Regions from separate parts of the Bradyrhizobium sp. UFLA03-84 genome, predicted to be linked through region 1. Evidence: riboswitches for the same ligand, from Rfam matches in the RefSeq annotation. Region 1 holds a riboswitch; each other region holds the start of a gene.
The links. Region 1 has a riboswitch for cobalamin ahead of CK489_RS10905 (TonB-dependent receptor). Riboswitches for the same ligand answer to the same signal wherever they lie in the genome.
Positions count from the first base shown of each region.

Region 2: linked by a shared signal. The riboswitch ahead of CK489_RS01870 (TonB-dependent receptor) and the one ahead of CK489_RS10905 (TonB-dependent receptor) in region 1 are both predicted to bind cobalamin.
Region 3: linked by a shared signal. The riboswitch ahead of CK489_RS16375 (ribonucleoside-diphosphate reductase subunit alpha) and the one ahead of CK489_RS10905 (TonB-dependent receptor) in region 1 are both predicted to bind cobalamin.
Region 4: linked by a shared signal. The riboswitch ahead of CK489_RS23025 (DUF1636 family protein) and the one ahead of CK489_RS10905 (TonB-dependent receptor) in region 1 are both predicted to bind cobalamin.

Region 1 covers NZ_NSJY01000009.1:173,418-179,189, forward strand. The annotation lists gene CK489_RS41685 (hypothetical protein) at 19-189, opposite strand; gene CK489_RS10905 (TonB-dependent receptor) at 350-2,563, opposite strand; cobalamin riboswitch at 2,723-2,920, opposite strand; gene CK489_RS10910 (FecCD family ABC transporter permease) at 3,033-4,076, shown strand; gene CK489_RS10915 (ABC transporter ATP-binding protein) at 4,073-4,846, shown strand; gene CK489_RS10920 (ABC transporter substrate-binding protein) at 4,849-5,679, shown strand.
Region 2 covers NZ_NSJY01000003.1:396,529-402,300, reverse strand. The annotation lists gene CK489_RS01890 (ABC transporter ATP-binding protein/permease) at 1-806, shown strand, start outside; gene CK489_RS01885 (hypothetical protein) at 959-1,351, shown strand; gene CK489_RS01880 (amidohydrolase family protein) at 1,504-2,994, shown strand; gene CK489_RS01875 (CobW family GTP-binding protein) at 2,996-3,922, shown strand; cobalamin riboswitch at 4,019-4,214, shown strand; gene CK489_RS01870 (TonB-dependent receptor) at 4,321-5,772, shown strand, end outside.
Region 3 covers NZ_NSJY01000013.1:477,826-483,597, forward strand. The annotation lists gene CK489_RS16360 (CopG family transcriptional regulator) at 1-415, shown strand, start outside; partial or broken gene CK489_RS16365 (class I SAM-dependent methyltransferase) at 1,170-2,121, shown strand; partial or broken gene CK489_RS16370 (IS6 family transposase) at 2,317-3,013, opposite strand; cobalamin riboswitch at 3,183-3,394, shown strand; gene CK489_RS16375 (ribonucleoside-diphosphate reductase subunit alpha) at 3,604-5,430, shown strand; partial or broken gene CK489_RS16380 (ribonucleotide-diphosphate reductase subunit beta) at 5,421-5,772, shown strand, end outside.
Region 4 covers NZ_NSJY01000014.1:290,091-295,862, forward strand. The annotation lists gene cobU (bifunctional adenosylcobinamide kinase/adenosylcobinamide-phosphate guanylyltransferase) at 1-22, opposite strand, end outside; gene cbiB (adenosylcobinamide-phosphate synthase CbiB) at 189-1,112, shown strand; gene cobD (threonine-phosphate decarboxylase CobD) at 1,124-2,089, shown strand; gene CK489_RS23015 (cobyric acid synthase) at 2,143-3,591, opposite strand; gene cobO (cob(I)yrinic acid a,c-diamide adenosyltransferase) at 3,604-4,257, opposite strand; cobalamin riboswitch at 4,294-4,508, shown strand; gene CK489_RS23025 (DUF1636 family protein) at 4,603-4,977, shown strand; gene cobW (cobalamin biosynthesis protein CobW) at 4,974-5,772, shown strand, end outside.

The DNA of each region.
Region 1 (5,772 bases):
AGAAATCTCGTCTCGTCCTCACAACGGCTCATCATCATTGCCGTAGCGGTCCAGCTTCGGTGTGGCGATGTCGCCATCCTCGTAATAATCGTCATCCTGGGCGGCTCGTGGCGGAGGCTTCTTCGCCGGGTCGTCGGTCTTGTCCTTGATCCTGTCGCCGCCCTTGCTCGTCTTTCCGGCCTTGGCCATGCGTTTCCCCTGCACGGGTCAAATCAGCTGCCGGAACTCTACTCCAGTTCCCGGGCGCTTGTAACGTGAGCAAACGGTGCGGCGGGATCACCCGCCGCACCGCGCTTTGTTCGAGCATGATCTTTTCGTAAAACCGGTCCCCACTTTTCCGGATCATGCTCTAAAACGTCGCGCCGGCCTTGACCATGTAGGTGCGGCCGGGCAGCGGGTAGGCCGAGAAGCGGCCGGCCGTGAACGAGCTCGCGATGGCGTAGTCGTAGTACAGCGCGTTGAACAAATTGTTCACGCTGAGCGACCAGAAGAAGCGGTCAACCTGCCCGCTCAGCTTCAAATCGGCGGTGGCGTTGCCGGGAATCCGGCTCTGCGTGTTGCCCTGATCGTTGTCCATGATGCGCGAGCTCCAGGCCCGCACCGTGGCGTCGAACACCAGATAGTTCTGCCAGATATTCCAGGTCACACCGATGTTGCCGGTATAGCGCGACACCAGCGGCACGTCGTTGCCGGCCCACATGCCTTCGCGGAAGACGGCGCGGGTGATCGCCATGCCGCCGCGCAGGGTCACGGTGTCGCTGACCTTGAGCGAGGCGCTGCTCTCTGAGCCGTAGCGGCGGGTCGGATCGAGGTTGACGTTGTAGAACAGCACCGGGTTGAAATGGATCTCGTTCTCGAGGTCCATCAGATAGACGCTGGTCTCGACCTGAAACAGATTGGTCTTGACCCGAAAGCCGCCCTCGATGTCCTCTGACGTCTGGGTCTTGAGCTGGAAGTTCTGCGGGATCGGAGCAAACGTCACCGGGTCGAAAGACGGGCCGGATGCGACGCGCTCATCGACATCGGGGGTGCGGAAGGCGCGGGCGGCGCGGCCGAACACCGAGAACGTGTCGGTGAAGCGATGCTCGACGCCGACATGAGCCGCGTACTGCGTCTCGTTGCTGTCGAGCGGAGCCGCCTGGGTATCGAACGCGAACGGCGCGTTCGGGTCGTAGCGGTCGCGCGCCGAGACGCTGGTGTTCTGAACGCGCGCGCCGTAGGAGAAGTCGGTCGTCGGCAGCAGGCCGAGCGTGTGTTGCCAGTAGCCGGCGACGGTCTGCTGATCGATATTGTAGATGTGGAAGGGGTCGACGCCCTGATAGGCGCCGCGCGCCTCGCGGAACGTCGAATCGTAATAGTCGATGCCGGTCAGGATTGTCGACGGCATTCCGAACGCGACGTTCTTGACGCTGAGCCGCGGCGTCAGCGACCAAGTCTGCAGCGCCGCATCGTTATAGGTCGAGGCGAAGCTGATGGTCGGCACGGCGCCGAAGAAGCCGCTTTGCGTCTCGCGCTGCCGCCAGCCGCCATCGACGATGAGGTCGACGCCGTTGGTCAGCGTCTTGGTGAAGCCGGCCGTGACGCTTGATGTCTGCTGGTTGGCATAGTCGAACGGTGTCGCCGCGCCGCGGCGATCGGTGAGCAGCTCGTTGACGCCGATCGACGGATCGACCAGCCGCCCGCCGGGCAGGCCGAGTTTCTGGTCGCTGCCGGTGACGGTGAGGAAGGCGGACAGGTCCGACGTGTTGTAGTTGACGTTGCCGACCGCGCTGCGCTGGTCGAGCGCGTTGTTGACACGGTAGCCGTCGGACTTGATGCCGTTGCCGTAGAACGATGTGGACCAGGGTCCGGAATTGAGCGCCGCGGACACGGCCGCCATGCGGGTGTTGAAGGAACCGAACCCACCTTCGGCCCGGATCGTGGCCGGCGGACCGCCGGCGCCGGTCTTGGTGATGATGTTGACCACACCGCCCACCGCGTTGTCGCCATAGAGCACCGCGCCGCTGTTGCCTCTGACGATCTCGATGCGCGCGATCGAATCGAGCGGGATCGTGGTGAGGTCGAACCCGGCCTTGTCGACATCGTTGAGGCGGCGGCCATTGAGCAGGAACAGGGTATTGTCGGAGGCGAACGCGCCGAAGCCACGGAGGTCGACCGAGGTCTTGGCGCCGTTCGGTCCGCCGTAGAGCGATTGCAGCTGCACGCCCGGCACCTGCGCGAGAATCTCGGGCAACGACTGCACCGGCGAATGCGCGATGTCGTCGGCGGTGATCACGGTCGAGGAGGAGCCGACGATCCCGGCGAACTGGCGGCCGTCATCCGCGCCGCCTGCTCCGGTGGCGAGGCCGGCCCCGGTCGTGCCCGATCCGCTTCCGCTGCCCGTGTCGTTGCTCTGGGTGGTACCCGGCGCCGGGCGCCGTGGCGCCGGCGTTTCGTCAGCCGCCGGCTTGGCGCGCGTAACATTCTGGTCGCCCGGTTTGGTGACTTCGATCGCGGGCAGCTGATCGGGAGCGGGCGCCTGCTGCGCCTGCGCGGTCGAGACGATGATTGTCGGCACGATCATCGTCGACGCGAGCAGAAACGCGCGGCGCCGACGGGACGGGAAGAGGAACATAGGCGAGACCTCGGCAACGTCAGTGGCACGTCACCGCGAACCAGTCTCACCATGTGCTTGCAGCATCAGGTGAAGCTCATGCCTGTACTCCCCGACCGGCATCCTCGCGTGTGACCACGGCTGACGGCAGGTCTCCTGGCTCGCGGGTCGTTACCCTTCGTCGCCTTCCCAGGACCGAGTTTCCCAGTGGCATCTGACGAAGGATTCACCGCATACAGTTGCGGGGGCAGCCGCGGCCTTGGGGAAGTTTCCCCGCACCGCATTCCCTTTTCATCTCATCAAAGAACCGTCATGTTCATCTAGGGTTCGGCCGCGCAGCAAAGTCAATCCGGCGGAAGTCGGGCAATGACCACACGGCCACGGTTTTTGTCGAGTGTCGCTTGTCTGCCACGGCGATCGCTGTAAGAGCATGGGTCCAATGAGCGTGCAGGATTTTGCCTTGGCGGCCGAGGTCGCGGCGCGGCGCCGGTGGAGCGCCACCGCGGCGCTGCTCGCGCTCGTGGTCCTGCTGCTGGTGATCTCGCTCGGTGTCGGACCGGTGCGGTTGTCGCCGCTTGCGGTGATCGAGGCGCTGTTCGGCGGCGGCAGCGACGTCGCGCAGGTGATCGTGCGCGAGATCCGCCTGCCGCGCACCATCCTGGCGTTCGCCATCGGCGGCATTCTCGGGCTATCGGGCGCGGCGCTGCAGGGCCTGCTGCGCAATCCGCTGGCTTCGCCATCGCTGTTCGGCGCGCCGCAATCGGCGGCGTTCGGCGCGGTGCTGGTGATTGCGCTCGGCCTCGCCGATGTGCGCTCCTACGCGCTGCCGGTGGCGGCGATCATCGCGGCCTTCGGCTCGGTGTTCGCGCTGCTCGCGATCGCCGGCCGCAATGCCGGGCTGTTGATCCTGATCCTCGCGGGGCTTGCGATCTCGAGCTTTGCGGGAGCCGCCACGGCGCTGGTGATGAACCTCTCCAGCAATCCGTTCGTGGTGCTGGAGATCGCGTTCTGGCTGCTCGGTTCGCTGGAGGATCGCAGCTTCCAGCATGTGGCGCTGGCGTTGCCCTTCATCGTTGCGGGCGCCGCTATCCTGCTCAGCCAGGCGAGCGCGTTCCGTGCGCTGACGCTCGGCGAGGAGGCCGCGCAGAGCCTCGGCGTCAATGTCGGACGGCTGCGGCTCTTCGTCATCACGGGCGTTGCGCTCGGCGTCGGCGGCGCGGTCGCGGTGACAGGCTCGATCGGTTTCATCGGACTGGTCGCGCCGCACCTGATGCGACCGTTGATCGGCCACGATCCGGCGCGGCTCCTGGTGCCGAGCGCGTTCACCGGCTCGGCGCTGCTGCTCGCCGCCGATATCGCGGTGCGGATCATCCCCTCGACTTCGGACATCAAGGTCGGCGTGCTGACCTCGATCATCGGCGTGCCGTTCTTCCTTTACCTCATCATGCGCGAGCGCCGCGCGCTCGGCGGAGGCGTGGCATGATCTTGCTCACCGCCGGCGGTCTCCATGCAACGCTCGGCCATCGCGAGGTGCTGCATGATATTTCGCTGTCGCTGGCATCAGGTCACCTGGTTGCGCTGGTCGGCCCGAACGGTGCAGGCAAGACCACGCTGCTGCGCGCGCTTGCCGGGCTGATCCCGTCGGACGGTGAGATCCGGATCGGCGGCGATGCGCTGGGGTCGCTGCCGCTGCGCGAGCGCGCGAAGCGCTTTGCCTATCTGCCGCAGGGGCACATGGTGCACTGGCCGCTGCCGGCGCGCGACATCGTCGCGCTCGGCCGCTATCCGCATGGCGCCACCGACCCGGGGCGGCTGTCGCCGAGGGATGTGGAAGCGGTGCTGCGGGCGATGCAAGCGGTCGACGTCATCGAATTCGGCGATCGCCGCGTCACCGAGCTGTCCGGCGGCGAGCGCAGCCGCGTCGCGCTGGCCAGGGTGCTCGCGGTGGAGGCGCCGGTGATCCTGGCCGATGAGCCGACTGCATCGCTCGATCCACGCCACCAGATCGACGTGATGCAGAAGCTGCGCAATGTCGCCGACACCGGGGTGCTTGTGCTCGTGGTGACCCACGATCTCGGGCTCGCCGCGCGCTTTGCCGATCATGTGCTGGTGCTGTCGGAGGGGCGGCTGGCGGCACAGGGCGCGCCCGCTGAGGCATTGTCGGAAGCGGTGCTCGCCAGCGTGTTCCGGGTCAGTGCCTATCGCGCCGAATTCCGGCGCGAGGCCGTTATCGTGCCGTGGGCGGACGTGTGATGATGCGGCGTCTCGCAGCCTTGGCCGCCGCGGCATGGTTGATTTGCTGTGGTGCCGCGTTCGCCGCCGGACCGCGCATCGTCTCGATGAATGTGTGCAGCGACCAACTCGTGCTGTCGCTGGCCGATCCGGACCAGATCCTCGGTCTCAGCCGCTTCTCGCGCGACGCCTGGCAATCCTGGGCCGCCGAAAAGGCGCGAAACTATCCGCGCCTGTCCGGCGGGGCCGAGGATGTGCTGCCGCTCAAGCCCGATCTCGTCGTCGTCAGCCTGTTCGACAAGCGCGCGACCCGCGACTTGCTCAAGGCCCACGGGTTGCATCTGGTCGAATTCACCGTGCCGCGCACGCTGGACGAGGTGAGGGACCAGATCCGCGCAATGGGCGATGTGCTGCAGCATCCGGACCGCGCCAAGGCCGAGATCGCGCGCCTCGATGCGGCGATCGCCCGTGCGCGGGCGGAGGCGAGCACGCATCATTATCGCGTGCTGCCGGTGGAGCGGCGTGGCTTTGTCTCCGGTGACAGCAGCTTGATCAGCTCGTTGCTGACGGCGACGGGACTGACCAATGCGGCCGGCGAGCTCGGCCTCGGCGCGGGCGGGTTTGCGTCGCTGGAGGCGATCGTCAAGCTGCGGCCGGATTTCATCCTGGTGTCGGAGGCCGGCGATCGTGCCGAGGATGAAGGCCGCGCCTTCCTGCTGCATCCGGCGCTGGAGCGCTTCTATCCGGAGAGCAGGCGCATCGTTCTGCCCGAGCGGCTCACCGTCTGCGGCGGCGTGATGCTGGCGGATGCGTTGGATCGGCTGACGGAAGAATTGCAGCGCGTGACGAAGTAGGTGTTGCCATCGTCATTGCGAGGAGCGACAGCGACGAAGCAATCAATGCTTCCGCAAGCGGAGGAATGGATGGCTTCGCTTCGCTCGCAATGA
Region 2 (5,772 bases), on a different contig from region 1:
TCGAGATCCTGCGCGTCAGGCCGCAGATCGCGGCGCCCGCGTCGCCGCGCGCGCTGCCGCAGCCGGCACGCGGCGATGTCGGTTTCGACAATGTCGGCTTCGCCTATCCGACCCGGCCCAACGCGCTTGCGGTCGACGGCGTGTCGCTGAAGGTCGGATCCGGCGAGAAGGTCGCGATCGTCGGTCCCTCCGGCGCCGGCAAGAGCACGCTGTTCCATCTGCTGCTGCGCTTCTACGATCCGAAATCGGGCATCATCTCGCTCGACGGCGTGCCGATCCGGCAGGCCGATCCGGCCGAGGTGCGGGCGCGGATCGCGCTGGTGCCGCAGGATTCCGTGGTGTTCGCCGCCTCAGCCCGCGAGAACATCCGGTTCGGGCGGCCCGATGCCACCGACGCCGAGGTCGAGCGCGCCGCTGACCTCGCCCATGCCACCGAATTCCTGCGCCGCCTGCCGGAAGGCTTCGACGCCCAGCTCGGCGAGCGCGGCGTGACGCTGTCGGGCGGCCAGCGCCAGCGCATCGCGATCGCGCGCGCGATCCTGCGCGATGCGCCGCTGCTGCTGCTCGATGAGGCGACCTCGGCGCTCGACGCCGAGAGCGAGACGCTGGTGCAGACCGCGCTGGAGGAATTGATGCGCCATCGCACCACGCTTGTGATCGCGCATCGGCTGGCGACCGTGCTGTCCTGCGACCGCATCCTGGTCATGGACCAGGGCAAGATCGTCGAGCAGGGCACCCATGCCGAACTGGTCGCCGCGGGCGGCCTCTATGCGCGGCTGGCGCGCCTGCAGTTCGAGGGAATCTGAGCGGATCGGGACTCCGTGCGCTCCACCTATGCGATTCCTATGCGATCGCCCGCGCGCTCCCCTCGAAAACCTACTCCCGCGTGGGGATAGTCGCGCCGCGTCTGACCTCCCCCGACAGCCGAGGCAGGTCAGTCGCGCGGGGTGTTCGACTGATGCGCGAGATGGTGAGCGAACCGGAGAGCAAGCTGCTCCGTGCCTGGCAGCTTGCCGTGCTGCGCTTCGCCGTGACGCTCGACGACGACGATCGGATGCACGCGCTCGGTGTTGCCGGCGAGGTCGATCGGCTGGGCGGCGCCGCCGATGACGCTTTCCACTTCTTCCGCAGGACGACCGCGGAGTTGTGCGCGGCGATCTCCGGCCGGAGCGTGGATCAGGACGCCGTGATCCGGCGATTCCTGGCGCAGATCGACAATGTCAGGCTCAAGCGTGCATTCGAGGCGGCGATCTCCAGGGACCGTACGCCGCCAAAACTGGTGGCGAGCCGCATCAAGCCAGGCAACGATCTCTGGCGAGGGTTGCCGTCGCGGCGTGCAACCGGATCGTAGGGAAGGGCTCCCCTGCAATCGCCATCACGGCGCGGCGGATATTCCGCCAGAGCATGTCGCCACAACCCTGGCCGGGTTGCCGCGATGCGTGCGATGCGCTTCTCTGTGCGCGAAAAGAGACCGGTCGGTTTCGGAATGCGGGGAGTGGTGAGATGGGTGGTTTGGTGATCAGCGGCGGCCGGGTGGTGGATCCGGCCAGCGGGATGGACGCGGTCGGCGATGTCGCCGTGGTCGACGGCAAGATCGCCGCTGTCGGCACCGGCCTTGGCGGCGCCGCGCGCCAGATCGACGCGACCGGGCTCGTCGTGGCACCAGGCTTCATCGACCTGCACGCGCATGGCCAGACCATTCCGGCTGATCGGATGCAGGCGTTCGACGGGGTGACGACATCGCTCGACCTCGAGGCCGGCGTGCTGCCGGTGGCATCCTGGTACAAGCGCCAGGCCGAGAAGGGGCGGGTACTGAACTACGGCGCCGCGACCAACTGGGCGTTTGCGCGCATCGGCGCGATGACCGGCTCCAATTCGGAAAGCTCGCTGGAATCATTCGGCGCGGCGATGCGCGATCGCCGCTGGATCGAGAACGTGGCGACCGAGAGCGAGGTCGGCGGCATCCTCGAGCGTCTCGCCAACGGTCTGAATGAAGGCGGCATCGGCATCGGCATTCTCAACGCCTATGCCCCCGGCGCCGGCGTGCAGGAATTGACCGCGGTGTGCCAGCTCGCGGCCGATCACGCGGTGCCGACCTTCACCCACGTCGCCTACATGTCGCGCATCGATCCCGAGAGCGCGGCCGAGGCCTATATCCGCCTGATCGGCTATGCCGGCGCCACCGGCGCGCATATGCACATCTGCCACTTCAACTCGTCGAGCAAGACCGATATCGAGCGCTGCGTCGCGCTGATCGCGAAAGCGCAGGCGCAGGGCCTGCCGATCACGGTGGAGGCCTATCCCTACGGCACCGGCTCGACGGTGCTGGCGGCGACCTTCTTCAGCGATCCCAAATTCGAGGAGCGCAACGGCCTCGGCTACGATTCGGTGCAGCGTGTGACCGACGGTCACCGCTTCGGCAGCCGTGAGGAGCTGCTGGCGGCGCAGGCCGAGGAGCCCTCGACGCTGGTGCTCTGGCATGTGCTCGACATCGAGAACAACGCGCATCATCGCGATCTGCTCGACATGGCGGTGCTGTATCCGGGCGGTGCGATTGCCTCCGACGCGATGCCGTGGACACTGTCGGATGGCCGGCCCTACACCGGCGACGCCTGGCCGCTGCCGGACGACGCCACTTCGCATCCGCGCTCGGCCGGCTGCTTCACGCGTTTCATCCGCGAATGGGTGCGCGAGCGCAAGAAGGTGTCGCTGCTCGAGGGCATCCGCAAATGCGCGCTGATCCCGGCCGAGATCCTGTCGGCGAGCACGCCGGCAATGCGTGCCAAAGGTAGATTGCAGGCGGGCGCCGATGCCGATGTCGTCGTGTTCGACTACGAGACGCTGAGCGATCGCGCGACCTTCTCGGCGATGAACCGTCCGGCGGAAGGCGTGCGGCACCTCGTGGTCAGCGGCCAGCCGCTGATCAATGACGGCGTGCTCGATGTCGCGGCGCGGCCCGGCCGGCCGGTGCGCCGGCCCGTCATCGGGGGCTGACGTGCCGGTCCCGATCCTGCTGGTCGCGGGCTTCCTCGGGGCGGGCAAGACCACGGTCGTCAACCATCTGCTGGCGCATGCGCAAGGCAAGCGCATCGCCGCCGTGGTCAACGATTTCGGTGCGATCAACATCGACGCGGAGTTGATCGCCGGCGCCAGTGATGGCGTGGTCAGTCTGAGCAACGGCTGCATCTGCTGCACGCTGGAGGGCGATCTGCTGCGCACGCTTGCAACCTTGTTGCGGCGTGATCCGCGTCCCGAGTTCATCGTGATCGAGACCAGCGGCATCGCCGATCCCGCCGACATCGTCCGCAACCTGATGGATCCGGTGATCTGGAAGGAGGCGCCGCTGGAGACGGTGCTCTGCGTCGTCGACGCGACGCAGCCGGTGGCGATGCTGGATGACGCGCTGCTGCGCTCGCAGTTGCGGGCGGCGGATGTGGTGGCGCTGAGCAAGGTGGATCTCGCCGATGCAGCCGCCTGCGCCGCGATCCGCGCCGCCGTGCGAACGGTGCGGCCGGCGGCGGTGATTGTCGATGCCTTGCATGGCGAAGTGCCAACGGAATTGCTGTTTCCGGCCGATCTCGATCATGTGCCGGCGCCGCGCGAGGCCGCGCCGCGACGGCCGGCAGCTGATCGCTTCGAGACGCTGAGCTGGACCTCGGAGCGGCCGGTGCGGCTGCCGCGCCTGCAACAGGCGATCGGCAAACTGGCGCTGAAGCTGGCGCGGGCGAAGGGATTGTTCGAAACGGTGGAGCAGCCCGGGCGGCTGACGGTATTTCAACTCGCCGGCGGACGCGCGACGCTGGCTGCCGGCGGCGTACCAGCGCCCGGCGTGCCGCGTACGCGAATCGTATTCATCGCCGAGATGGGTGCGCTCTCGCGCGCCGAGATTGATGCGATCATGGAGCATTGCGTCGAGACTTAGTGAGGTAAGCCCGCACTCTTTGTGACGTCGCGGCCACGTACATCGGCAAAGCATGTGTGCGACAATCGCATCGAATTGACAGCTCTGCGTCCGCCACCTATCGTTTTTCTCGACGGTTCCCTTCGGGGATCAAAAGGGAATGCGGTGCGAGGGTAACCCCAATGCCGCAGCTGTCCCCGCAACTGTAAACGGCGAGCCTTTCGTCAATTTGCCACTGGGCCATCAGGCCCGGGAAGGCGTCGACAGGCGATGACCCGTGAGCCAGGAGACCTGCCGTCAGTCGTGGTCACACGCGAGCACATCGGGCGGGGGCGTCCTGGTGGGATCGGAGCACTGCCTTTTGGGCAATGCGCCAGTCCGCGTTCGCGGTGACGTGCCACGTTACCGCGAGTCGTTTCATGTCCTCGTCTCCCTCCGTTGCGCGCAACTGGCGCCTCGGTCTCGTCTGCTCCCTGTCATCGTTGCTGCTGCCGGCTGAGGCTTCGGCACAAACAGCTCCACCCACCACGCTCGATCCGATCGAGGTCGCCCCCTCGACATCCGCAAAGTTCAAACCCGCTGCGCGAAGCAGCAACAGCGCGGCGGCGCCGCGACGCGCCAGATCGGCGACGGTCGCCGCAGCCGGCGGCGCGCCGCGTGCCGCAGCGTCAGGCGCATCGGGGCCGGCATCGCCGACACTCAATGCAACGACGCAGGGCGGCACCGGCAGCCGCCTCAATCTGACGCCGCTGCAGACGCCGGCCAGCGTCGAGATCATCACGGCGCAGACCATCGCCGAACGCGGTCAGCACAATGTGCTCGATGCCGTCACCCAGAACGCGGCCGGCTTCATCGCCACGCCGGCGCCCGGCAATGGCGGGCTGTCGTTCAGCACCCGCGGTTTTGCCGGCAGCAACTCGGTGATGACGCTGTATGACGGCACGCGCTTCTATATCGGCTCCGGCACGCTGACGTTCCCTTACGACACCTGGTCGACGCAGCGCATCGAAGTGCTGCGCGGCCCGGCCTCGGTGCTGTACGGCGAAGGCGCGATCGGCGGCGTCATCAACGTGATCCCGAAGAAGCCGTTAGCCACGCCGTACAACGAGGCCGAGGTCTCGCTCGACAGCAACATGACGCGGCGGCTCTCGGTGGACTCTACTGGTCCGATCAATCCCAATGTGTCGTACCGCATCAACGCCACCGGCAACATGTCGGACGGCTGGGTCGATCGCGACACGACCTCGAATGCAGCGGTCTCGGCCGCCGTGCGCGTGCAGGCGTCGGACAATCTCGCCTTCACGCTGTCCGAGGACTATGGCGATCGCAGCCCGTCACGCTACTTCGGCACGCCGTTGCTCAACGGCTCGATCCAGGACGCGCTGCGCTTCAAGAGCTACAACGCATCCGACAGCGCGATCCGCTACCAGGACAGCTGGACCCAGTTCAAGACCGAATGGGATGTCGCCGACGGCATCAAGGTCAACAACACGCTCTACTATCTGACCAGCGAGCGGCACTGGCGCGACATCGAAAACTACACCTTCAATCCGAAGACCCAGCTGATCGATCGCTCCAGCTATATCGAGATCTTCCACGACCAGAAGCAGCTCGGCAACCGGATGGATACGACCTTCAGCGGTCACGTGTTCGGCCTTGCGAACCAGTTCGTTGCCGGGTTCGACGTCAACCGGATCGATTTCACCCACACCAACAACTCGCCCTATGGCGGCGCGTCGTCGGTCAACCCTTACGTGTTCGATCCAGGGTCGTTCTTTGCGACGACCACGGCGACCACGCCGGGCTTCAACGCGATCGTCAATCAATACGCGCTGTTCGCAGAGGATCGGCTGTCGCTGACCGATCAGTTG
Region 3 (5,772 bases), on a different contig from region 1:
GAAAGCTCAGATGTCGGTCTACCTCGACCCGGAGGTCATGAAGACGCTGTCGGTCTATGCCGCCCGGCGTGAGCAGCCGATGTCGCTCATCGCCGAAGCCGCGATCGCATCCTTCCTGTCGCCGGACGCAGACGAGCGGCGCGAGGCCGCTATTGCCAAGCGACTCGATCAGGTCGATCGCCGCATCGCGCGGCTCGAACGCGACATGGGGATCTCGGTCGAGACCTTGGCGTTGTTCGTCCGCTTCTGGCTGACGACGACACCACCACTCCCCGAGCCTGCTGCAAAGGCGGCGAGGGCGCAGGCGGCCGCGCGCTACGACAATTTCGTCGCGGCGCTCGGGCGACGGCTCAGTCAAGGTCCAAAGCTGCAGCAGGAGATACTGGAGGATAATCAGGAGCGCGAGCCGACGTGAGGGGCAGCTCGCCTAATAGGCCGATGATCGCTAGCCGCGTAGGCGAAAATCCACCGCGGTGGCGATTCAAGACCGTGCATCGCAAGCAGTTCCAGCGCGAGAACCGGTAGTGCGCAGCCGTCTCAACGCATACGGATGCATCCTTTTCGATAGACTTCCGCTCAATCGCCTAGAGGCTTGTTCACATGTCGTAATCGCCGCTGACGGCTCCTCGAAGACACGAAATTCGGTAGGATCGAGCCCAGCAGATTGAGGAAAGGGAGCAACTCCATGCTGGTTTGGAATCTCTATGGAAGACACCGGCATTTGCGTTTTGAGCCAGAGCGGCGCTGCCGCATTCGAAGGTTGCGTGTCCACCAATCCGGAGGCTATCGCTCAACTCTTGCGGCGTCATGCCGGCAGTCCGCGCCTGGCGCGCGCCGGGTCCCCTCAACCCCACGCGCGCATCTTGGATGGCTTCGCAAGCTGTCGCGTCCGAGGGCGGGAGCTAGCCGTTCGCGCTCAATTTGTGGTCATTACAATTGCTGCCATTCGACATTCAAGAAGCCCTCAACGCCACAACTCAAATGCCGAAGAATCTCGTGTCTGCTTTTGGAGCCACTTCATCTACTCGTGTTCTGCAATAAAGAGTTTGTCCTCTGTTTCACGAAGCGAGCCTGAAAAAGCGCGCTATGGGGTTTATGCCTCGGCCAATCTCTGCGATAAGGCATCGAGTACTTGAAGGCAACAGCCGTCGAGTGGCTTGCAAAACGAAATGGGAGACATTGGTTTGCGAACAGATTTTTCGCCTATCAATCGGTCTAAAGCTATCTTCGATGATATTTATGCTTTGGATGATCCGAGGGCATATTTCTCTGTCCTGGGAGACTTGGATTATATGATCCCGGACGTAGCTGAGCCGGTTGTGCGCCAAATTCTGACAGCGAAAGCTTCGGCAACCGGCCTTAAGCCGGTCGTGCTTGATGTTGGCTGTTCATACGGCATCAACGCAGCGGTGCATCGGTTTCCACTGACCTTTGGGGGCTTGCGTCACCGCTACGCCCGGCGCGAGATGAGGGCGATCAGTTCTGAGACCCTGGTGCATCTCGATCGAAATTTTTATGCAGCTTGGCCTGATGTCGGTTCGGCGCGGTTTATCGGCCTCGATATGTCGGCACCGGCGATCAGCTATGCAACGGATGTTGGTCTCCTGGAGCAGGGCATTGTCGCTGACCTTGAAAAGGAGGCGCTATCGACGGACAGCGCGCGCATTATCCGCTCCACGGATGTTATCATGTCTACGGGTTGCATCGGCTATGTTACCGAGAAAACGTTCAGCAAAATTCTCGATGCGACAGATGAGCGTCTATGGATCATCTCCTTCGTCCTACGAATGTTCCCATTTGATTCCTTGGCCGCGACGTTCGCGAGGCGTGGCCTTGTGACAGAACGTCTTGCGGGCGCGACGTTTATCCAGCGTCGCTTCCGCGATGCTGACGAGTTTGAAAGTTGTTTGGCCAGCTTGGCGGCTCTTGGCGTCGATGCTACTGGTCTTGAATCAGAAGGGCTGTTTCACGCCGATCTGATCTTGTCACGCCCTGAGGCGGATGCGCGCCACGCCTCTGGAAGAAATTGTCACCGTCGCCAGCGGCAGGGGGCGGCCGATCGGGCCCCATTACGTTTATGTTGAGGGCAGCAAGGGCTTGCAGGTCGCGCTGGAGCCGTGACAGGTTCGCGTTCCGAAGATAGCCGTGGGTGTGATCCAGGGATCTGTGCACCTAAGTGGATCACCCTAGCTCCCTGAACGGTTACGTTCGGTCCGGTCGGCAGGCTAGAGAGAAGCCGTGCTCATGACAGCATTGCCGATTTCGAATCCACCTGTTTCCGTGCCGTATGTCGAGATCGAGGCTGGCATCGTCAACTTAATCGACCGCTGAGCCGAAGAAGGGGATTCTCAGAGGGTCGAGATTCGGCGATAGCGCTTGTCGTGGAGATCTCGCGCCAAGTCGTAAAGGCTCGCTCGCGAGAAAGCACGACGGAAGTCGGCAGCGACGGCTCCGGGGTAGGGGATGTTGAAAAGCTTCGCGACCTGATCGTGAACTGACAGAAACCGTTGAGCTTGGCGGGACGATTTGAAACGCTTCATGACCCGCTCGCGTCGCCGCGTCGGCCTGATGAGAATTCTCGGCCCGATTGTTGGGAGCTTTGTGCTGACGATGTTCGACGTGAAAGCCCAGGTTCCCCCTCGCAGCGCCGTACGAACGGAGCTTGTCCGTGATCATCACGCGCGGCGGCGTACCGGCGGATTTCAAGAGCTTCTTCACGAGCTGCTGCGCGGCGTGCGAGTCCCTTCAGCGCTGGATCACGACGTCGAGATGAAGCCATTCTAGTCGACAGCGCGCCGGAGCCAATGTTGTTCGCCCGCGAGCGAGATAACGATTTCGTCCAGATGCCATTAGTCGCCGCGAGCGGGAGCGCGCTGGCGGATCCGATCGGAGAACGCTTTGCCGAATTTCCTTCCCCAGTGGCCCACGGTTTCATAGGTCACGCCAATGCCACACACCGCCAGCATTTCCTCGACCATGCGCAAGCTAATACGACCAAACGGCATAGCCTGATTGCTTCCGGCGGGAAGCAATGACGGCGAAAAAGAGCGGTCCCGGACGGTTGGCATGCCGGTTGTCTACTGCCTCGGCGGCTCCAATTCGTTAACTTGACGGTGCCCTTTTGCCTTCTGAATCTTGATCTCCCTCAGCACAAGGCTTGACGAACCTCGGCGAGTCGCGCCTATATGTAGACATGTCACGGTCTTCCATTCCCACATCTCGTGCGATGGAAGCTAAGAGGGAACCCGGTGCGCCGACAATGGCTATTCCGAGGCTGCCCCCGCAACTGTAAGCGACGAGCGGTTGTCATCATGGTCACTGGCGACAGCGCCGGGAAGGCCGACAGCCGCAGCGACACGCGAGCCAGGAGACCTGCCGCGACAGAACGAACGTCCTCGGGCGGGGTGCCCCGGTGGGTCGCTTGCAGCCGGGGACATTTTCCCGGTCTCCTTGCAAGTCGTCCGCGCGGCCCCAGCCCCAAACATCGCAGGGTTGCCGATGTCGCCGTCTTACGATTTCGATCAGCATGGTCATCTCGTTGACCCGCCGAGTGTGCGGGCGCGGCCAGCGCAGGCAACGCCTACCGCGCCTGAACTGTGTCTTGTGCCGACGCCATCGCCGGCTCCGCTACCGTGGCCCCTCGCGCCATCGCCAAAGCCGTCCGACCTTACGCTCGATCGGTCGCGCGACGACCTGCTGACGTCGTTTGGCAAGCTGACGCTGACAGACCGTTATCTGCTCGCCGGCGAAAGCCTCCAGGACATGTTCGCGCGGGTGTCTTGCGCCTTCGCGGACGATGTTGCGCATGCCCAACGTCTCTATGATGCGATGTCTCGACTGTGGTTCATGCCGGCCACACCGGTGCTTTCCAACGGCGGCACCACGCGCGGCCTGCCGATCTCGTGCTTCCTTAACTCGGTGTCGGACTCGCTCGAAGGCATCGTCGGCACTTGGAACGAGAACGTCTGGCTTGCCTCCTACGGCGGCGGCATCGGCACCTACTGGGGCAATGTTCGCTCGATCGGCGAGAAGGTGAAGGGCGGCGTTACCTCGGGCATCATCCCGTTCATCCACGTCATGGACGGCCTGACGCTGGCGATCAGCCAGGGCTCGTTGCGGCGCGGCTCGGCGGCCGTCTATCTCGATATCCACCATCCCGAGATCGAGGAGTTCCTCGAGATCCGCAAGGCGTCTGGCGACTTCAACCGCAAGAGCCTTAACCTCCATCACGGCATCAACGTCACCGACGAGTTCATGCGTGCCGTAGGCGCCGGCACCGCGTTCGCTCTGCGCAGCCCGAAGACTAACGAGGTCATCCGCGAGACCGACGCCCGCCAGCTGTGGCAACGCATCCTTGAGAACCGGCTGCAGACCGGCGAGCCTTATCTCTTGTTCATCGACACCGTGAACCGCGCGCTCCCCAAGCACCAGCGCGAGCTCGGCCTCAAGGTCTCGACCTCCAACCTATGCAGCGAAATTACCCTGCCGACCGGTGTCGATCATCGGGACGAGGAGCGCACCGCGGTGTGCTGCCTGTCGTCGCTCAACCTCGAGACCTGGGACCAGTGGAATGAGGAGCCCGGCTTCATCGAGGACGTCATGCGCTTCCTCGACAACGTGCTCACCCACTTCATCACGGTGGCACCAGGCGGGATGAAGCGTGCCCGCTACGCCGCCCTGCGCGCGCGCTCCGTCGGCCTCGGCGTCATGGGCTTCCACTCGTTTCTCCAGGCCAAGGGCATTCCGATGGAGAGTGTCTTGGCCAAGTCGTTCAATCTGAACATGTTCCGAAAAATCCGTCGCGATGCCGACGCGGCATCCGTGGCGCTCGCTCGCGAGCGTGGCCCGTGCCCGGATGCCCTGGAACGCGGCGTGATGGCGCGCTTCAGCCACAAGATCGCGATCGCTCCGACCGCCTCGATCAGCATCATCTGCGGCGGCACCAGCGCCTGCATCGAGCCGATCCCGGCCAACATCTACACCCACAAGACATTGTCGGGCGCCATCTCGGTGCGTAATCCGCATCTCGCCAAGGTGCTGACCGCCAAGGGCGCCGATACCTCGGCGACCTGGCAGTCGATCATCGCGCACGAGGGGTCGGTCGCCCATCTCGACATCCTGTCGGAGCACGAGAAAGCGATCTTTCGCACCGCCTTCGAGATCGATCAGCGCTGGATCGTCGAGCTTGCCGCCGACCGTGCCGCGTTCATCTGCCAGAGCCAGTCGATCAACCTCTATTTGCCGGCCGACGTCGATAAGTGGGACCTCCACATGCTGCACTGGACGGCATGGGAGCGTGGGGTGAAGAGCCTCTATTACTGCCGCTCAAAATCGATCTCGCGCGCGGCGTTCGCCGGCAAGATCGCCGACCGCGACGAGGCGCCACAGCCGCAGCGTGCCGACTATGAGGAGTGCCTCGCATGTCAGTGATCGATCTCTCGTCCGTCGATCCGCGCACGCTGATCGGCAAGGGGCGGATCGGCCTGCTTGACTCGACCGGCAGCTATGACGTCGATCGCTACGCCTGGGCTTACGAGTTCTGGAAGCGCCAGCAGCAGACCCACTGGATGGGCGAGGAGGTGTCGCTCGGCGCCGACCTGAAAGACTGGGCGTCGGACCGCGTCACGGCCAACGAGCGCGCGCTGCTCACCCAGATCTTCCGTTTCTTCACTCAGTCGGACATCGAGGTCGGCGACAACTATCTCAAGCGCTACATCCCGATCTTCCAGCCACTCACCGTCCAGATGATGATGGCCGCCTTCACCAACATGG
Region 4 (5,772 bases), on a different contig from region 1:
CCGTGATCAGAATGACCGCCATCTCATCTCCTGCGCGACCGGTATCCGCGTCGCTCGAAACGCTCTAACCACCAATCGCGATGAAAGACAAAGCCGAAATCCACCCGCGGAGGGCTTGCACTCGCCCAATGTCTTGCGCATCAGGGGGATCGCGGCGAGGAGAGGGTTAAGTGGGATTTGCGGGAGCGATGGCAGTGGCGATGGCTGTGGACGCCTTGATCGGCTGGCCGGCGTGGCTGTTTGCCCGCATCGGTCATCCCGTGACCTGGCTCGGCCGGTTGATCCATCTGCTCGATACCAGCTGGAACCGGGCCTCCGATCGGCCGGGGCTGCGCCGCGCCGCCGGCCTTGCGACGGCCGTGCTGGTGATTGCGCTGGCGACGGCGCTGGGCTGGGCCGTTCAGTCCCTGCTCGCATCCGGGTGGGTGCATGTCGTTGTCGTGGGCGTCCTGGCCTGGCCGCTGGTGGCGCTGCGCTCGCTGCATGACCATGTCACCGCGGTGGCCCATCCACTCGCATCCGGCGACATCGCGGCCGCGCGTTCAGCGGTTGCGCAGATCGTTGGGCGCGATCCGGCCACGCTCGACGACGCCGGCATCGCGCGCGCGACCATCGAGAGCCTTGCCGAGAATGCATCCGACGGCATCGTGGCGCCGGTGTTCTGGGGCGCGCTGTTCGGCCTGCCGGGAATCCTCGGCTACAAGGCGATCAACACGCTGGACTCGATGATCGGCCATCGCACCGAGCGGCACGAAGCCTTCGGCTGGGCCGCCGCGCGGATCGATGATCTCGCCAACCTCATTCCGGCGCGGCTGACCGGCCTCCTGTTCGTGCTGCTCGCGCCAAACCGCGCGCAGGCGTGGTCATGCATGTTGCGCGATGCGCGACGGCATCGCTCACCGAATGCCGGATGGCCGGAAGCGGCGATGGCCGGCGCACTCGGGGTGCGGCTCAGCGGGCCGCGTATCTATCACGGCAGCATCGCGGACGAGCCCTGGCTGAACGAGGCGGCGCGCGATCCGGCCGCCGCTGATGTCCTCACCGGGCTGAAACTGTATCGTTACGCCATGATAGTGCTGGCCGCGGCGTTCGTGGCCCTGGCGCTGGCGTGAAGGAGCGGTGGATGCGTGAGCATGGCGGAAATCTCGATGTCGCCCAGCAACGCTTCGGCGGCGCCGCGGAAGACTGGATTGATCTGTCGACCGGGATCAATCGGGCGCCGTATCCTGACGTCGGCGTGGAGCCGCGGCAATGGAGCGCGTTGCCGTCGCGATCCGAGATCGAATCCCTTCACGCGGCTGCGCGGCAGGCCTACGGCACCGACGCGCCGATCGTGGCGATCGGCGGCGCACAGGCCGCCATTCAGTTGCTGCCGAGCCTGGCGTCGCGCGGGCAAGCGCGCATTCTTGCGCCGACCTACAATGAGTATGCCGGCGTGTTCTCGGCGGCGGGCTGGGACGTTGCCGAAGTGTCCGAGCTCGCAGCGCTCGCGGGCGCGGACATTGCCGTCGTCGTCAATCCGAACAATCCGGATGGGCAGCGCCATGATCGGCACGAGCTGCTGGCACTGTTGCCGCGCGTCGGCCGGCTCGTCATCGACGAGAGTTTTGCGGACGCCGTATCCGGCATCTCGCTTGCGCCAGACGCAGGACGCGCCGGTCTCCTGATCCTGCGCTCTTTCGGCAAGTTCTACGGGCTCGCCGGCTTGCGGCTCGGCTTCGCTGTCGGCAACGAGCGCGACATTGCCACGCTTGCGGCGATGACAGGCCCATGGCCGATCTCGGGGGCGGCGATTGCGATCGGACGGCGGGCCCTGCTCGATCGCGACTGGGCGAGGGCAACGATCGCGCGTTTGGCGGACGACTGCGTCAGGCTCGACGCAGCGGCACAATCGCGCGGCTGGACGCCGGTCGGCGGCACGCCGCTGTTCCGGCTCTACGAGACCGGCGATGCACTCGCCGCGCAAGAGACGCTTGCCCGCGGCCAGATCTGGTCGCGCGTCTTCCAGCAGAAGCCGGGATGGCTGCGCCTCGGTCTGCCCGGCAATGAGGTTGAATGGTCCCGCCTCTCGGCCGCCTTGTCGCGCTGATTTCTTGACGCGTTTTCTTCACGCGAACCGGTGTCCACTTCGCTCGAAACGCTTTAGCGTGCCAGCGCGAGCAGGCCTGCGACATCGAGATGGGTCTCGATGTGCTCGGCAAGCGCGTCGAGCGCGCTCTCGACCCTGGCGCCGTACGGCTGATCCGCCGCTGGAATATCGAGCTGCGCAAGGAATGCCTTGCGGAATTCGTCTGACGTGAACAGGCCGTGCAGATAACTGCCGTGAACCCGCCCGTCGCCGGAAATGGCACCTTCAGCGACGCCGTCGAGCCGTGCAAAAGGCCGGGCGCGATCCGGACCGTCGGTGCGGCCGATATGGATCTCGTAGGCGCTGATCGGCTGACCGGTCGCAGCGTGCACGGCGCTGACGCGGGTCAGCGTCTTCTGCTCGGTCATGGTGGTGGTGACATCGAGCAGGCCGAGGCCGCGCGTCTCGCCGGCGGGGCCTTCGATCCCGTCGGGATCGGTGACGCTCTGCCCAAGCATCTGGTATCCGCCGCACAGGCCGAGGACATGGCCGCCGCGGCGATGATGCGCCACGAGATCGATATCCCAGCCCTGCGCGCGCAGGAAGGCGAGGTCGCCGCGGGTCGATTTCGAGCCGGGCAGGATGACGAGCCTGGCATCACCGGGGATGGCTTCACCGGGACGCACCATCACGAGATCGACACCGGGTTCGAGCTTGAGCGGATCGAGATCGTCGAAATTGGCGATCCGTGACAGTGCCAGAAACGCGATCTTGCACCGGCCGGGCTTGCGGGCGTCGGCGAGCCCGAGTGCGTCTTCGGCAGGTAACTCGCCGGCGCGAGCGAACCAGGGCAGCACGCCGAAGCCGCGCCAGGCGGTGCGGGCTTCGATCAGGCGGTAGCCGTCGTCGAACAGCGAGGGATCACCGCGGAACTTGTTGATGACGAAGCCGTGGACCATTGCGGCATCGTCGGGATCGACCACCGTCTTGATGCCGACGAGCTGCGCGATCACGCCGCCGCGGTCGATGTCGCCGACCAGCACCACGGGCACGTCAGCCCTGCGCGCAAAGCCCATATTGGCGATGTCGGACCTCCGCAGGTTGACCTCGGCGGGACTGCCGGCGCCTTCGACCAGCACGAGGTCGGCACGCGCCTTCAGCCGCTCGAAACTCTCCAGCACTGCGCCCATCAGCTGTGGCTTCATGCCGGCATATTCGCGCGCGCGGGCGGTGGCGATCCGCTTGCCCTGCACGATGACCTGGGCGCCGACATCGGTTTCGGGTTTCAGCAACACCGGGTTCATGTCGGTGTGGGGCTCGACGCCGGCGGCCAGCGCCTGCAAGGCCTGCGCGCGTCCGATCTCGCCGCCGTCGACGGTCACGGCGGCATTGTTCGACATGTTCTGCGGCTTGAACGGCAGCACGCGCAGGCCGCGCCGCGTGGCGGCGCGCGCGAGGCCGGCGACGATGAGCGACTTGCCCACGTCCGAGCCGGCTCCCTGGATCATCAATGCGCGCGCCATGGCGTTCGGCTCTTAGAACTCGACGCCCGGCTGGGCCTTGATGCCGGAGCGGAACGGATGCTTCACCAGTGTCATCTCGGTGACGAGGTCGGCGATCTCGATCAACTCGTCCTTGGCGTTGCGACCGGTGAGCACGACATGCGTCATCGGCGGCTTGGACGTGGTCAGGAAGTCGACGACGTCGGCGATCGCGAGATAGTCGTAGCGAAGCGCGATGTTGATCTCGTCGAGCACCACCATGCGCAGGTTCTCGTCTGCGATCAGCTGCTTGGCCTTTTCCCAGCCGGCTTGCGCCGCCGCGATGTCGCGGGCGCGATCCTGCGTCTCCCAGGTAAAGCCTTCCCCCATCGCGTGGAATTGACAGAGATCGCCGAAATGCCCGGTGAGCAGGCGGCGCTCGCCGGTATCCCAGGCCCCCTTGATGAACTGCACCACGGCGCAGGGAAAGCCGTGCGCCACGCAGCGCATGATCATGCCGAAGGCGGAGGACGATTTTCCTTTGCCGGCGCCGGTATGAACGATGATCAGGCCTTTTTCGCCGCTCTTGGTCGCCATGATGCGATCCCTGGCAGCCTTCTTTTTCGCCATCTTGTCGGCGTGGCGCGCGTCCAGCGATGGGTCGGTGCCGACGGCGCCGTCCTCAGCGTCGTTTCCATCAGAAATCATCACGTTCCTTCGGCTTGACAAGTGCGAGGCTTGGACGAATGGTGGGCCCGCGTTGGTTCCTGTCCTACGACAGGCGAACAGGGAATGCGATAGGGCTGAGACCGCAAGGTCGGCCTGAAACGCAGCCGCCCCCGCGACCGTGACCGGAGAGATGCCCAAGCCACTGATTCCGTAAGGAGTCGGGAAGGTGGGCATCAAAGGAGAAATCCTACTCCGCAAGCCGGGAGACCTGCCAGCGCAGCATGTTGTGAGACCGGCGGACGGGGTGTTCCGCGACGGGGAACGGACCGATGCAAGATCGGTTCGTGTGCCTCATCGCTTCCCGCTGTCAATCCAGGAAGGCCGATGAGCGTTACTCTTCATGTCTGTATCACCTGTCGCGCCGGCCAAACGCTGGCGGAAGGTGAAGTCGCGCCCGGTGCGCGTCTGCATGCCGCGCTTGTCGAGGCCGGTGTGCCCGACGATGTCAATCTGGTTCCCGTCGAATGCCTGTCGGCTTGCAGCCAGGGCTGCTCGGTTGCGCTCAGCGCGCCCGGCCGGTGGTCCTATGTCTACGGGCGCCTGTCCGAAGCCAATGCCAGGGATGTGATCGCCGGTGCCTCCGCCTACGCATCGGCGCCCGACGGCATCGTGCCGTGGCGCAGCCGCCCGGAAATCTTCCGCAAGCAATCGCTTGCCCGCATTCCACCTCTTCCCGTCGTGCCGGAGGCCGCAGAATGACTACACTCGCCAAGGTTCCGGTCACCGTCGTGACCGGCTTTCTCGGGTCCGGCAAGACGACGCTGATCCAGCACCTGATCCGCAATGCCAACGGCAAGAAGCTTGCGGTGCTGGTGAACGAATTCGGCAGCGAAGGCGTCGACGGCGACATCCTGAAATCCTGCGCCGATGCCAATTGCCCGACCGAGAACATCGTTGAACTCGCCAATGGCTGCATCTGCTGCACCGTCGCCGACGATTTCATCCCGGCGATGGAGCAGTTGCTGGCACGGCCTGTGAAGCCCGATCACATCGTGATCGAGACATCGGGCCTCGCGCTGCCGAAGCCGCTGCTCAAGGCGTTCGACTGGCCCGAAATCCGTTCGCGGATCACCGTCGACGGCGTGATCGCGCTGGCCGATGCAGAGGCCGTTGCCGCCGGCCGCTTTGCGCCGGATCCGGCTGCGGTGGATGCGCAGCGTGCTGCCGACGACAATCTCGACCACGAGACGCCGCTGTCCGAAGTGTTCGAAGACCAGATCGCCTGCGCCGACATCGTGCTGCTGACCAAGGCCGATCTCGCCGGATCGGAAGGCATCAGCGCGGCCAAGGCGGTGATCGCGGCCGAGATGCCGCGCGAGGTGCCGATGTTGCCCGTCGTCGACGGCGCCATCGACGCGCGCGTGATCCTCGGGCTTGGCGCCGCGGCCGAAAATGACCTCGCATCGCGTCCCTCTCATCACGACGGCGAAGAAGAGCACGAGCACGACGACTTCAATTCGGTAGTGATCGATCTTCCGGAGATTGTCGACATTG